Regions from separate parts of the Paenibacillus sp. FSL R10-2771 genome, predicted to be linked through region 2. Evidence: predicted binding sites of a transcription regulator. Region 2 holds the regulator's gene; each other region holds the start of a gene.

Region 1 (4,385 bases), 1.8 Mb from region 2:
GATGTATGCCTCATTCAGGATAAAGGTCCTTCCAGTAATTTACTATGTAATTTCACACAGCTCTCCTTTCACCGTCCGAATTCATGAAAAATCCCCTTCAACTGCCTGCCGGCGGTTAAAGGGGATGATCTGCCGCATGGAAGCGGCCTGCAATAGGTATAGATGGTTAGGAGAGAATTAATAGGCCAGACTGAACAACCCGTGAATATGGGTCAAATACCGGATATTGCTTGCTTCCTTCATCAGCGTTGCCGGCAGACCCTTCAGCGGTGTGGAATTGCCGCCGACAATCGCTACTCCGTCTCTGCGTCCCAGACTGGCAAGTGTCCCGGAATTCACCGGACTGAAGGTCTCGGAGGCTTTATCATTCAGGTAAGCGTAAAGGTTATAACCGATCAGTTCACCCATCTGCCAGGCGATTTGTGCCGTTGGCGGATACGGACGGCCGTCCGGTGCGAACACAACCGCACTGTCACCGGCTACAAATACATTCTGGTGTGAAGTGGATTGCAGGAACTCATTCACGGTTGCGCGGCCGCGGTTCACTTCAAGCCCGGACTCACCGATCAGCGGGTTGCCCTGCACGCCGCCGGTCCAGACGAAGGTATTCGCCACAATCTGGCGGCCGTCCTTCAGATCAATGGTATTGCCTGCTACATTTGTAACAGGAAGACCTGTCAGGAACTGAACTCCCCGTTTCTCGAGGCTGGTTGTAGCGCGCTCAATCAGATGATCCGGCAGAACCGGAAGAATCTTCGGGCCGGCTTCTACGAGCAGCAGCTGGATCTCAGCCGGATTCACTCCATATTTCTTAGTCAGCTTGGGCAGTACATCGGCAATTTCACCTACAAGCTCAACACCTGTCAAGCCGCCCCCGCCGATCAGGATGGTTGCATCGGCCGCATTGCCGCTTTTGGCATATTCACGAATCCGGTCTTCAATATGTCCGTGAATCCGCAGTGCATCCGCCGCCGATTTCAGCACCATGCTGTACTGTTCAAGTCCCGGAATGCCGAAATAAGCCGTCGTGCTGCCCAGACCGACAACAAGAGCATCATAAGTCAGCATTACACCATCCGAGAGGATGATTTGCTTGTTCTCCACCGAGAACGAATTAACCTTGGCAATCTTGAGATCGATATCCTTACCGGCGAACAGCTTGGCAAGCGGCATGGCAACCGCCTGTTCAGAAGCACTTCCTGCTGCAAGGCGGTGTAGTTCGGTAATGATCTGGTGTGTCGGATACTGATTAACCACTGTAACTCTGGCTTCAGCTTTGCTCATATATTTGCGCACGGTTAGCGCACTCAATAAGCCGCCGTAACCTGCACCTAGAATAACTATGTGTTTTGACATCATATTTCCTCCATCCCTACGATTAAGAATTGAACAATAATTACTTACCGGATTGGCGTTCGCCGCTGACCTGCAGGTATGCATTCATGAAACGGAGCACGTTTTGTACCTGCGGGTCCTTGATCATTTTCATCATGCCAAACAGGCTGATGGTTTCACTGCTTGCATCCGCGCGGTCTTTCGCTTCAATAACCGTAGCCGCCAGATTCTTGACAGAGCCTACCACAGGACCCGCCATCTCTTTGATTGCGCCTACCGTATCATTTTTCAATACTTCATCCGTTGCAACCGACTGTACGAAATCGACCGATTTGGTTAATACATTCACCAGTTGGGTAATCTGCGGCAGCTGCTCCACCAGAAGAATCAGGGATTCCTGAACTTCCGGCTTCAGAAGCTGATTCAGCAAATCCTCTTGGGGAAGGCCTGCTGCGGGTATTTCTTGTTCCAAAGGGGTTTGGGTAATGGTTTCTGACATATTGAAGTCTCCTTTACAATGGCATTGCTGCTTAAAAGTATTCATCCACTGAAACTATGTGACTATTATAACATTCCGGTTGTAATAAATGTCACAATGTTTTTGGCTTTATAGCCTTATTTTGTGATTAAAATCACTTCTTTTCTCGCTTTTTCAAAATTTATCGACTATTTGAACTAAAATTCACAATTTACTGTTGTTTAATCATTGACGTACGCTTGTAGTTGTGATATTTTAAGCAAGTAACTTATTGTAACCTTATTTATTAATATCAGCTATTGATTTTTACTAACCAACATACATATTCCAATGGAGGTCATTATTTATGAGTACTTTTTCAGAATTGGTTCAGTCCCGCAGATCGGCTATGAATTTCGTTGAAGGGGTGCAAATCCCACAGAATGAGCTGGAGGAGATGTTCTCACTGGCCCGCCTGGCTCCATCGGCCTTCAACCTGCAGCACGCCCACTACAAAGTCATCAGCGATGACACTGTGAAGGAAGAAATCCGTAAAGGTGCTTACGGTCAATACAAAATCCACACCGCCTCGGCTGTCATCGTCGTGCTGGGTGACAAAAACGCCTACCAGCAGGCTCCAGAAATCTATAGCGGACTTAAAATGCTGGGAGCCATGAGCGAAGAGGATTATGACCGCACCATTCAGTCTATTAATGATTCTTACACCGGAAAAGACGCTTTCCAGCGGGATGAAGCAATCCGCAATGCTTCCTTGTCAGCTATGCAGTTCATGCTGATTGCCAAAGACAAGGGCTGGGATACCTGCCCGATGATCGGTTTTGATCCGGAGGCGGTGAAAGCTACTCTCGGGCTCAGCGACAACTTCGTTCCGGTAATGCTGATTACGATCGGCAAAGACAACAAGCACAAAATTAGACCGCGCGGCTACCGCAAGCCGGTTAATGAGTTCGTTGAATTTATCTGAGCCTACCCCCGGTCCAGCGAAGTCCCTGTTTAATAGTTGACAGCAAAAAGGTCTTCCGGCAGCTTAACCGGAAGACCTTTTTGCTGTGATTTTATAAGATAAAGCTTCAGTCTGATGTTCATTTGGCATAATGCAATATAGCCGCTGCCGCGCGTTCCCGCCGCTCCGCATCGGGACTGTGCAGGGCAGCCTTCAGAACAGCCAGCGCCTCAGCTATTGTGGCTTCATCCACACGGGCCGGGGAATGAGCAGTCTCCATATCGCCAGCCGAAGAATCTGCAAGCCACAAATCCATTCTTGCTGCAGGCAGCACCCCTGAATAGCGGGTAACCTCCTGATCCGAAGCAAGCAGTGCTTGTACTGCAGAATTCACAGCTGTACGGGGCAGACTCTTCAGCCAGGTTACTCCGCGCCGGTGCGCAGTTCCGCCCTCCACACTCTCCTGCCGGGCATCATAGAAATAATCACCCAGATCGCCAAGGTATACCCATTCCTCATCCGCAATCAGCACATAATCCCCGTCCTGCATCACGTTGACGAACGTGTCTAAACTGCTGAGAGCTTCTTCCAGCACCTGCTCCTGATAAGCTCCGGATGCAACCAGCGTGCTGCGGATATCCTCTCTCCCGCTGGACTCCAGATTTCCAATAACGGGATCTCCCGCACATACATAATTATCCTCCAGAAAAGACTTGATTAACCTGCTGCGGGTTCCGTCAAGCCTCACTCCAAACAAACTCATCCTTTTCTTCCTCCTTCAAATGCCCGGATAGCTGAACCGCAACATAACAATCAGTAAATTATACAGCAAACGGCAACGCTTTTGCCGTCCATTTTATAAGACAGCACTGTTCCAGGGCACCAAATTTGCCCTGCAGGTGAATCAAGCTAGAGATTGTGAAGCTACCTGCGGACAAATCATGCTGAGCTAAGAAGCTTGGCAATTGCACTGTTCCTCACCTGAGCTTGGCTGGAGATTAGCAGGAGATTGGCTGAAGCATCACGGGCTCATGAACTCATCAGCTGGTGAGGAGGACTGAGATTCCGTTATTGGCGAAGAAATGGCGAATTCGCAGGACATTCGGACTTAGATTCCGTTAATGTCCTGAAGCGCCTTGTTGTAGCGCTTAAAAGAACAGGATAAAGGATTCACTCAGTCCGCATCCTCCTGATCATGAGGCTTTTTGGAGAAATAAGGGCTTCTCAGTCCACTTCAGCAAGAAATCTGCTTCGATATACCAGCAGCCAGTCAGCGGATTGACACAGCCGATAGCCGTTCAGAGTATTTAGCCCTCCTCGCAGCGACTGGGTTACATTGGATCAAGTTTAGAGTGAATGACTATTGTTCGGAATCCTCCTAAAAAACTAAGGATAAGGAAGCATAATAGCGCTTACATGATCTTACAGTGAAAAATAACCGCAAATTTAAAGTATTCGCCTTTTTACGGCTACTGCATATCACGGTATAATACAGGTATCAACTCAAGGAACCATACACTGCGGTAAGAACGCATGCGGGGGCAGAATCTCCGGCAGTCCTCTTAAGCAGCTGTACTCCCTGAGCTTGAGACTATATCTTTGATCCTGGCGTTACAGCTTTCAATCCAT
Region 2 (4,385 bases):
ATCAGGCGGACAGTGATGCCCTCGCAACTGCTCTTGTGCTGCTGAAATGTCTGGAGGAGCTGGACAGCCTGCCTCTCCTGACCATCCAGCGGCTCAATGAGCTGTTCGCCGATGAAGACAGTGACCTGGCCTGGTATTTCGATGGTCTGCAGCGTGAGCGCGAAATGGAGACCTTCCAGCCGGAAGGAGACCTGACCTTCTACCGGCAGCTGGCCCTTGCTGTAGGCGACTGGGCAGAGCTGGCTCCGCCTCGGGAGGAAGGATCTGACAACCCGCTGCAGAATATTACCTTCGGGGAGTATATGGAAGAGGTAACCAAACGTCTGAAGGACACCCTTCCGCAATATGAGAGCCGTGAAGCCCAGGAACTGATGATCCAGGAGGTCATGACGGCGCTTGATCAGGATAAGCATCTGCTGATTGAAGCAGGAACCGGCACCGGCAAATCGCTGGGCTATCTGCTTCCGGCCATTTATCACAGTGTCCGCAGTAATCAGAAGGTCATGGTCAGCACGCATACGATCAACCTCCAGGATCAGCTGCGTGAGCGCGACATCCCTCTTTTGACGAGTGTTGTGCCCTTTCCGTTCAAGGCAGCGATCTTTAAGGGGAGAGGACACTATTTGTGTCTCCGTAAGTTTGAACATAGAATTAATAAAAGGGACTTCACAAGTCCCAGGGAAGAAGCGCTTACGGCCGCGCAGATGATGGTCTGGCTGACCCAGACGGAGACCGGCGATGATGAAGAGCTGAACTTAAGCGGGCGCGGCGGTGATTTCTGGGAGACCGTAGCCAGTGATACCGACTCTTGTCTGGGACGCTCATGCCCTTGGTTCAGGAAATGTTATTATCACCGGGCCAAGCATGAAGCCGGGATTTCCGATGTGGTGGTGACTAACCACTCCAAGTTATTCGCAGATGTTAAGGCCGGGCATCAGCTGCTTCCGGCTTACGAGCATCTCATCATTGATGAGGCGCATCATCTGGAGGACATTGCCGGCAAACATCTCGGAATGCAGATGAAATATTTCACCGTGGCGCATACGCTCACCCGTCTGTACAAGGACAGCCGGAGCGGACAGCTGCCTGCCCTGCGCCAGACCCTGCAGTCGTCCGGCAGTGAGCAGGCTTCGGAATGGAGCGGTGTTATCGACCGGATCTATCCGGATCTGCTTACCGTCAAGGAGTCCTGGGATACACTTAGCGACAAGCTCTTCGGCCTGCTGCCTGAACGCAGCGATGCCGGAGCCGGTGAAGCCGGCCAGCTTGTCGCACGCCTGCAGCCGGGCAAGAAGCCCAAAGAGTGGGAGGAGCTGGCTGCTCTGGAGAATACACTCCATCTCAGCTTGAGTGATATCATCCGCAAGGGTGATAAAATGCTCAGTGAGATGCGTGATACGGACAGCCAGTCCTCTTCGGACAGTCTTGTGACGGATATCGGCGGGTTGTTCAAGGACCTGGCCTCCATCCGGGAGCAGATCCGTTTCTTTATGGGACTGAATGACGAGAATATCGTCTACTGGCTGGAGGGGAGCGGCAATTACCGCGGCAAATCGCTGCAGATGTATGCCGTTCCGGTGGATGTGAGCACCCAGCTCAGGGAGCTGTTCTTCGACAAGAAGAAGAGTATCATCCTGACCTCGGCCACCTTGTCTGTGGATAAGTCATTCCAGTTCATGATAGATAATCTCGGTCTTGGTGAGGCTGCAGAGCAGGGCCGTCTGATGACAGCCCTGCTTCCGTCGCCGTTCAAATACCGTGAGCAGGCACTGCTTGTCATTCCCCGTGATTTCCCGAGTGTCAAGGGAAGCATAGGGGATGCCCGCTTTGTGGATACACTGGTCCATTCTCTGGCAGAAACTGCCGTGGCTACCCGCGGGCGGATGCTGGTGCTCTTCACCTCCTACAAGATGCTGCGCCAGGTCTATGATCCGCTGAAGGAGGCCCTGGCTTCGCAGGATATCGCGGTGCTTGGACAAGGCGTAGAAGGCGGCAGTCGGAGCAAGCTGATCCGGCGGTTCCAGGACAGTACAGCGTCAGTCTTGCTGGGTACGAGCAGCTTCTGGGAAGGTGTAGACATTCCCGGTGAAGCTTTGACCTGTCTGGCCATTGTCAGACTTCCGTTCCAGCCGCCTAATCATCCGCTGGCTGAAGCGAAGTCGGAGCTGCTCCAGGCACAGAAGAAGAATCCGTTCATGAAGCTGTCCGTCCCGCAGGCCGTAATCCGCTTCAAGCAAGGCTTCGGGCGGCTGGTCCGCACCGCGCAGGACCGCGGAATCGTTATTGTATATGATACCAGGGTAATCGAATCTTATTATGGGAAGTATTTCCTGTATTCGCTGCCCGGTCCCAAGATGGAGCATATGCTGACGGATCAGATCGTTCCGCGGATTGCAGAATGGCTTGAAGAAGGCGGGGTTTAATAATCCGTCTCCGGTTGATATTATGTATAAGTAATTATTGTTCTGAAGTCCCGTGCTCCACTGCTGCTGCCCAAACGGGCAGTAGTACCCGGAGCATGGTTCCTATAACCGGCTTATCAAGCAGCATATGCTATCAAACCTAAGTGAATGCTTACGAAGCGAGTTTTGCGAAGTTGAATCAAGCAGCATATGCTATCAAAACTTTTAGGAGGAGAAAACATGAAATCGGATAAAATATCGGAGGCCGTCGTTCGCAGACTCCCAGTGTACCTGCGTTTCCTGAACGATCTCCAAAAACGTGAAATCTCAACAGTTTCTTCTCAGGAGCTGGGACAGAAGCTTGATCTCAACCCCGCCCAGATCCGCAAGGACCTGGCTTATTTTGGTGATTTCGGCAGAAAAGGCATTGGTTATGATGTCTCTTATCTGATTGAGAAGATCAGGCATATTCTCAAGCTGGACCAGCAGATTAATGTAGCTCTGGTAGGTGCAGGTAATCTTGGCCACGCCTTGTCGAATTACAATGCTTACTTGAAGGATACGATGAAGATTACAGCTGTATTTGATGCTTATGAGCCTAAGGTAGGCCAGCAGATCAACTCGTTGACTGTTCAGCCGATGAGTGAGCTGGGGGATACCATCCGTGCACAGGGCATCCGCATCGGGATTATTACCGTTCCGGACAGTGAAGCACAGAACGTTGCTGACATTCTGGTGGATTCGGGCATTGAGGCGATCCTGAATTTTGCGCCTGTCATTCTGAAGACTCCGGCCAATATCCGGATTCATGCCGCCGATTTCACTACGGATCTGCAGAGTCTGGCTTATTATTTGCATGACGGAAAGGACGAAGCTGAAGATGAGCAGCAATAAAACCATTATTAAAAACGGGCGTTTTCTGGTGCCTGGCAGCGAAGAGCCGGTGCTGAGCGGTTATATGACCATCGAAAATGATCTTATTACTTACATAGGTGAAGATAAGCCTGTAATTGAAGAGGATGCCGAGGTTATTGACGGCAGCCGGCTGCTGTTCATGCCGGGTCTCGTCAACACCCACGGCCATGCGGCGATGTCACTGCTGCGCGGCTACGGCGATGATATGGTACTGCAGGCTTGGCTGCAGGAAAAAATGTGGCCGATGGAAGAGAAATTCACCGGTGATGATGTGTACTGGGGAACCTCTTTGTCCGTTCTTGAGATGCTGAAGGGCGGCACTACGACCTTCCTCGATATGTATGACCATATGGACCGGGTTGCTGAGGTTACCGAGCAGTCAGGCATCCGTGCTGTACTTATGCGCGGTGTTATTGGCCTTTGTCCGGAAGAGGTGCAGAATCACAAGCTCGCGGAGGCGATTGCTTTTGCCCGGAACTGGCATGGCAAGGCTGACGGCAGAATTACTGCAATGCTCTCGCCGCATGCGCCTTACACCTGTCCTCCGGAGTTTTTCATGAAGTTTGTCCAGGCGGCTCATGATCTTGATCTGCCGATGCACACGCATATGTCCGAAACGCGTCATGAAGTGGAGCAGAATGTGGCCGATTACGGCCTGCGTCCGGTCGCTCATCTGGAGAAGCTGGGAATGTTCACCCGGCCGTCCCTGATCGCCCATGGTGTTCATCTGAACGATGAAGAGATTGAGATTCTGGCCCGCCACAATGTTGGTGTATCCCACAATCCCGGCAGCAATCTGAAGCTGGCCAGCGGAGTAGCCCGTGTTCCTGAGCTTCTTAGAGCAGGAGTTAAGGTCTCCCTGGGTACGGACGGTGCGGCAAGCAACAACAACCTGGATATGTTCGAAGAAATGCGGCTGGCCGCGCTGATCCACAAAGGTGTAAGCGGTGATCCTACAGCAGTACCGGCTCCAGAGGCGCTGCTGATGGCGACCGAATATGGTGCACAGTCTATTTTCCTGAACCAGGTAGGCCGGCTTGCAGCAGGGATGAAAGCCGACTTCATTGC
Region 3 (4,385 bases), 270 kb from region 2:
GCAGCTCGGTTCTGGGACCGGGAAACACCGGGGGCAACACCGGAAGCGGAAGCACAGGACTATCTTTTTCAATTCTGGTGGGTGAACGTGAAATGGCAGGAACCTCCGGCAGACTGCTTAACGAAGCTTATAAAGAAGGTAATTCCATCATAGAACTGCTGAGAAAGAGCGGGATCGTTACTTTTGCTGCAGACGGCTATAGTATTCTTGAGGTCAATAGAGTTGCGCTTAGTCAGGATATGATGTGGGAAGTACAGGTGAACAGCAAGAAGCTTACGGATTTGAACAGTAAAATCGAGGCTGGAGCGGCGATTCTCTTCTCTGCACAGCCGGCCGCAGCCGGGGCGTTATTTCAACCGGTTATCCTTACGGTGAACGGCGGGAGTGAACAGCCTGAGCTGACGCATTCGCATGTGCTGTCCTTTACGGAAGATTTGTCAGTGAAGGGACTTATGAAGAACAGCGGGATGATTAAGCTGGCAGAAAATAACAAGACGATTCTTACCGTAATGGATTACACGCCACTCAGCAGTGAGGAGTGGAAACTGAAGGTTAATGACAAAGCGCTGCTGGGCAATGGGGTGGATATGAAGCTCAGACCGCAGGACAAGCTGGAGATATCACTGGTTCTGAGGTAATTACGATAGCGGATACAAGGATTTCTGTGCCGAGTGCGCGGAGGTCCTTTTTTGTGTGTCTAATACTTTATGTGAAATGTTTCACATTTAATGTGACTGGAATCACAAATGCCGGGGAATTTTGGGCAGTATAATTTCACTATAAAGCAAGTTTGTGAAGAAATCTGAGTTCTGAAGGAGGGTCCTACCAGTGACAGCGAACAGAGAAAAGTTAGTGCTGATTGGCAATGGCATGGCGGGTGTAGGCACTATTGAACAGATTTTAAAGCTGGGCGGCGCTTATGATATCACGATCTTCGGCAGTGAGCCGCATCCCAATTACAACCGGATTATGCTGTCCTATGTTCTCGAAGGCAGTAAAACCATTGAAGATATTATCCTGAATGACCGTCAGTGGTATGCGGATAACAATATTACCCTGCATACTGGAACGACTGTCACCCGGATTGATGAACAAACCCGGCAGGTGATTACAGATAACGGACAGGCGGTTCATTACGACAAGGTTATCATTGCTACGGGTTCTAATTCGTTCATATTACCTGTTCCGGGCAGTACAAAGGACGGGGTAGTCGGCTTCCGTGATATCGCAGATTGCGATGCCATGCTGGCCGCAGCGAAGCAGTACCGCACGGCAGCTGTTATCGGCGGCGGTCTGCTTGGTCTTGAAGCAGCCAAAGGCCTCGTGAATCTGGGGATGGACGTTACCGTTGTGCATCTGCTTGAGGATCTGATGGAACGGCAGCTGGACCGAACGGCATCTTCCATGCTGCAGGCGGAGCTTGCGCGTCAAGGTGTGAAATTCGCCATGGGCAAGCAGACGGTCGAATTGACTGGAGAAGAGCGGGTTACCGGGCTGCGCTTCAGTGACGGCAGTGAGTTGCCCGCAGAATTTGTGGTAATGGCAGTCGGAATTAAACCTAATGTTCAGCTTGCCAAGGATAGCGGCATCGAGGTTAACCGCGGGATTGTCGTCAATGACTATCTGCAGACCTCCATGGCTAACGTGTATTCTGTCGGTGAATGTACGGAGCACCGGGGGACCTGCTATGGTCTGGTAGCGCCGCTTTTCGAGCAGGGGATGGTACTGGCTAAGCATTTGTCTGGTGTGCAGACTCCGGGATACGAAGGTTCGGTTGTCGCGACGAAGCTCAAGATTTCCGGTGTTGATGTTTTCTCGGCCGGAGAGTTCACCGAAACAGCGGAGCATACCGTCATATCCGCCAAGGATGAGTGGAAGAGAACCTATAAGAAGATTTTGCTCAAAAACAATATTATTGTCGGTGCGGTTCTGTTCGGTGATGTAACGGAATCAGCGAGCCTGCAGAAGCTGGTGAAGCAGGGAACAGAAATGACCGATGAGATCTATGGAGAGGTCATGGGCACAGGCTGCTGCGGCGGAGGCGGAGCCAAGAAAGGTCTATCCGTTGAAGCAATGGCCGATGAAGAGATTGTCTGCGGCTGCAACGGGGTTACCAAAAAGGCGATTGTTGATGCCGTTACGGAGAATGGCTTCACTACAGTGGATGAAATCAAAGCCTGCACCGGAGCTACCCGTTCCTGCGGCGGCTGTAAGCCAGTTGTTGAGCAGATTCTGCAGTTCGTATTAGGGGACAGCTTCCAGCAAAGCGCCAAGCAGGGGATCTGCAGCTGCACCCCGCTTAGCCGGGATGAGATTGTAGCCGAAATTACGGCTAAAGGGCTCAAAACCACCAAAGAAGTTATGCATGTGCTGGACTGGAAGCAGCCGGAAGGCTGTTCTAAATGCCGTCCTGCTGTGAACTATTATCTGGGTATGATCTATCCGGACACCCATGAGGACGAGAAGGAATCGCGCTTCGTTAATGAACGGATGAGCGCTAATATTCAGAAGGATGGAACTTATACGGTTATTCCGCGGATGTACGGAGGGGTTACCACTCCCGAGGATTTGAAACGGATTGCCGATGTTTCCCTGAAATATGATGTGAAGGTTGTGAAGGTGACCGGCGGGCAACGTCTGGATCTGATCGGTGTCAAAAAAGAGGATGTACCGAAGGTGTGGGAGGAGCTGGATATGCCGTCCGGCTATGGCTATGCGAAATCCCTGCGCACTGTGAAGACCTGTGTAGGTTCGCAGTTCTGCCGTTTTGGCACACAGGATTCCATGGGCATGGGCGCTATGCTTGAGCGCAAGTATGAGCGCCTGGATATGCCGGCCAAGTTCAAAATGGCGGTTAACGGCTGTCCGCGTAACTGTGCAGAATCCTGCACGAAGGATATCGGCATTGTCGGCAATGACGGCGGCTGGGAAGTATTTATCGGCGGAAACGGCGGCATTAAGCCACGGATCGCTGATGCCTTCTGCAAGGTAAGAACCGATGAAGAGCTGGTCGAGGTCTGCTCCGCCGTAATGCAGTATTACCGTGAAACCGGCAATTACCTGGAGAGAACTTCAGAATGGGTAGAACGTATGGGCCTTGAGCATATCCAGACCGTTATTCTGGGCAGTGATGACAACCGGAAAGAACTCGCTGCACGGATTGACTTCGCCCTGGCACAAGTCAGCGATCCATGGAAAAAGATGCTGGATGACAACGGTACCCGCACAGCACTGTTCGAACAGACACGGGTCTAGCCTGAAAGGAGAGGGAGAGAAAATTATGGAACTCAGTAATCGAGAGTATGCAGTAGGAGCCGCAGACGATTTCATGCTGCAGATTGGCAGGGTAGTAAATGCAGGAGAGGTGGAGTTAGCTATATTCCGCACATCGGATGGCGCTTTCTATGCCGTGGAGAACCACAGTCCCCACCCGAAGGGCGGTCCGCTCGCTGAGGGGATTGTATCCGGCTATTATCTGTATGACCCGCTTCATGACTGGAAAATCGATCTGCGGACCGGAGAAGTTCAGGCTCCGGACCGCGGTCAGGCAGTAGTCCATCCGGTTGTTGTGGAGGACGGAGTCGTCAAGGTTAGTCTGCCTGCGGCAGTGGCAAGGCTATAAATTAAAAGAAGAGCAGGTGTAGATATGTTTACGCAGAGCGTAGAGAATATCGTTGAGACAGCCGTAGGCAAACGCGACAAGATGAATGAGAGCCTGCCCAAATATTTCTTGGCGGCACTCCTGGCAGGAGCTTATGTAGGTATTGGTATTATTCTGATCTTCTCGCTGGGGGCTCCGCTGGCAGCGATCAAGTCACCGTTCCAGCCGCTGATTATGGGCGCATCCTTCGGGATTGCCTTGACCCTGGTTGTATTCGCTGGCTCGGAGCTGTTCACAGGAAATAATATGTTCTTCACGGTAAGCACGCTTGCCGGGAGAACTACGGTCTGGGATACCGTGAAGAACTGGGTCCTGGTATTCCTCGGCAATGTAGCCGGTGCAGTGGTTCTTGCCCTGCTGATTCAGGGATCGGGTCTCTTTAAGGCGGCGCCTGCCGAGCATCTGATCTTCGCGGCAGCAGCCAAGAAGATGAGCCTGCCGTTCTCGGAGCTGTTCTTCCGCGGTATTCTCTGTAACTGGCTGGTCTGCCTGGCGCTGTGGATGTCCTCCCGCGCCAAGAGTGAAGCGGCGAAGCTGGTGCTGATCTGGTGGTGCCTGTTCGCCTTCATCGCAAGCGGCTACGAACACAGTGTAGCGAACATGACGCTGCTCAGCGTGGCAGTACTGTTGCCGAATCATCCCGAGACCGTGAGCATTGCCGGCTGGCTGCATAACATGATTCCGGTTACGCTAGGCAATATCATCGGCGGCGGTGTATTCGTCG

The links. Region 2 encodes Rex, which represses fermentation and respiration genes when NADH is low (regulators of the CRP and FNR family bind a similar motif). Its sites were predicted from a motif close to TTGTGAAATATTTCACAA; they were not measured.
Region 1: NSU14_RS17505 (DUF1641 domain-containing protein) is a predicted target of Rex. The motif match lies at 1,914-1,931, and genes of this name have one in related genera.
Region 3: nirB (nitrite reductase large subunit NirB) is a predicted target of Rex. The motif match lies at 708-725, and genes of this name have one in related genera.

The regions. Positions count from the first base shown of each region.
Region 1 covers NZ_JBBOBM010000001.1:4,025,265-4,029,649, forward strand. The annotation lists gene NSU14_RS17500 (NAD(P)/FAD-dependent oxidoreductase) at 178-1,356, opposite strand; gene NSU14_RS17505 (DUF1641 domain-containing protein) at 1,397-1,834, opposite strand; gene NSU14_RS17510 (nitroreductase family protein) at 2,160-2,777, shown strand; gene NSU14_RS17515 (hypothetical protein) at 2,896-3,519, opposite strand.
Region 2 covers NZ_JBBOBM010000001.1:2,245,621-2,250,005, forward strand. The annotation lists gene dinG (ATP-dependent DNA helicase DinG) at 1-2,423, shown strand, start outside; gene NSU14_RS09520 (redox-sensing transcriptional repressor Rex) at 2,643-3,296, shown strand; gene NSU14_RS09525 (amidohydrolase) at 3,283-4,385, shown strand, end outside.
Region 3 covers NZ_JBBOBM010000001.1:1,978,703-1,983,087, forward strand. The annotation lists gene NSU14_RS08215 (hypothetical protein) at 1-638, shown strand, start outside; gene nirB (nitrite reductase large subunit NirB) at 829-3,255, shown strand; gene nirD (nitrite reductase small subunit NirD) at 3,281-3,622, shown strand; gene NSU14_RS08230 (formate/nitrite transporter family protein) at 3,647-4,385, shown strand, end outside.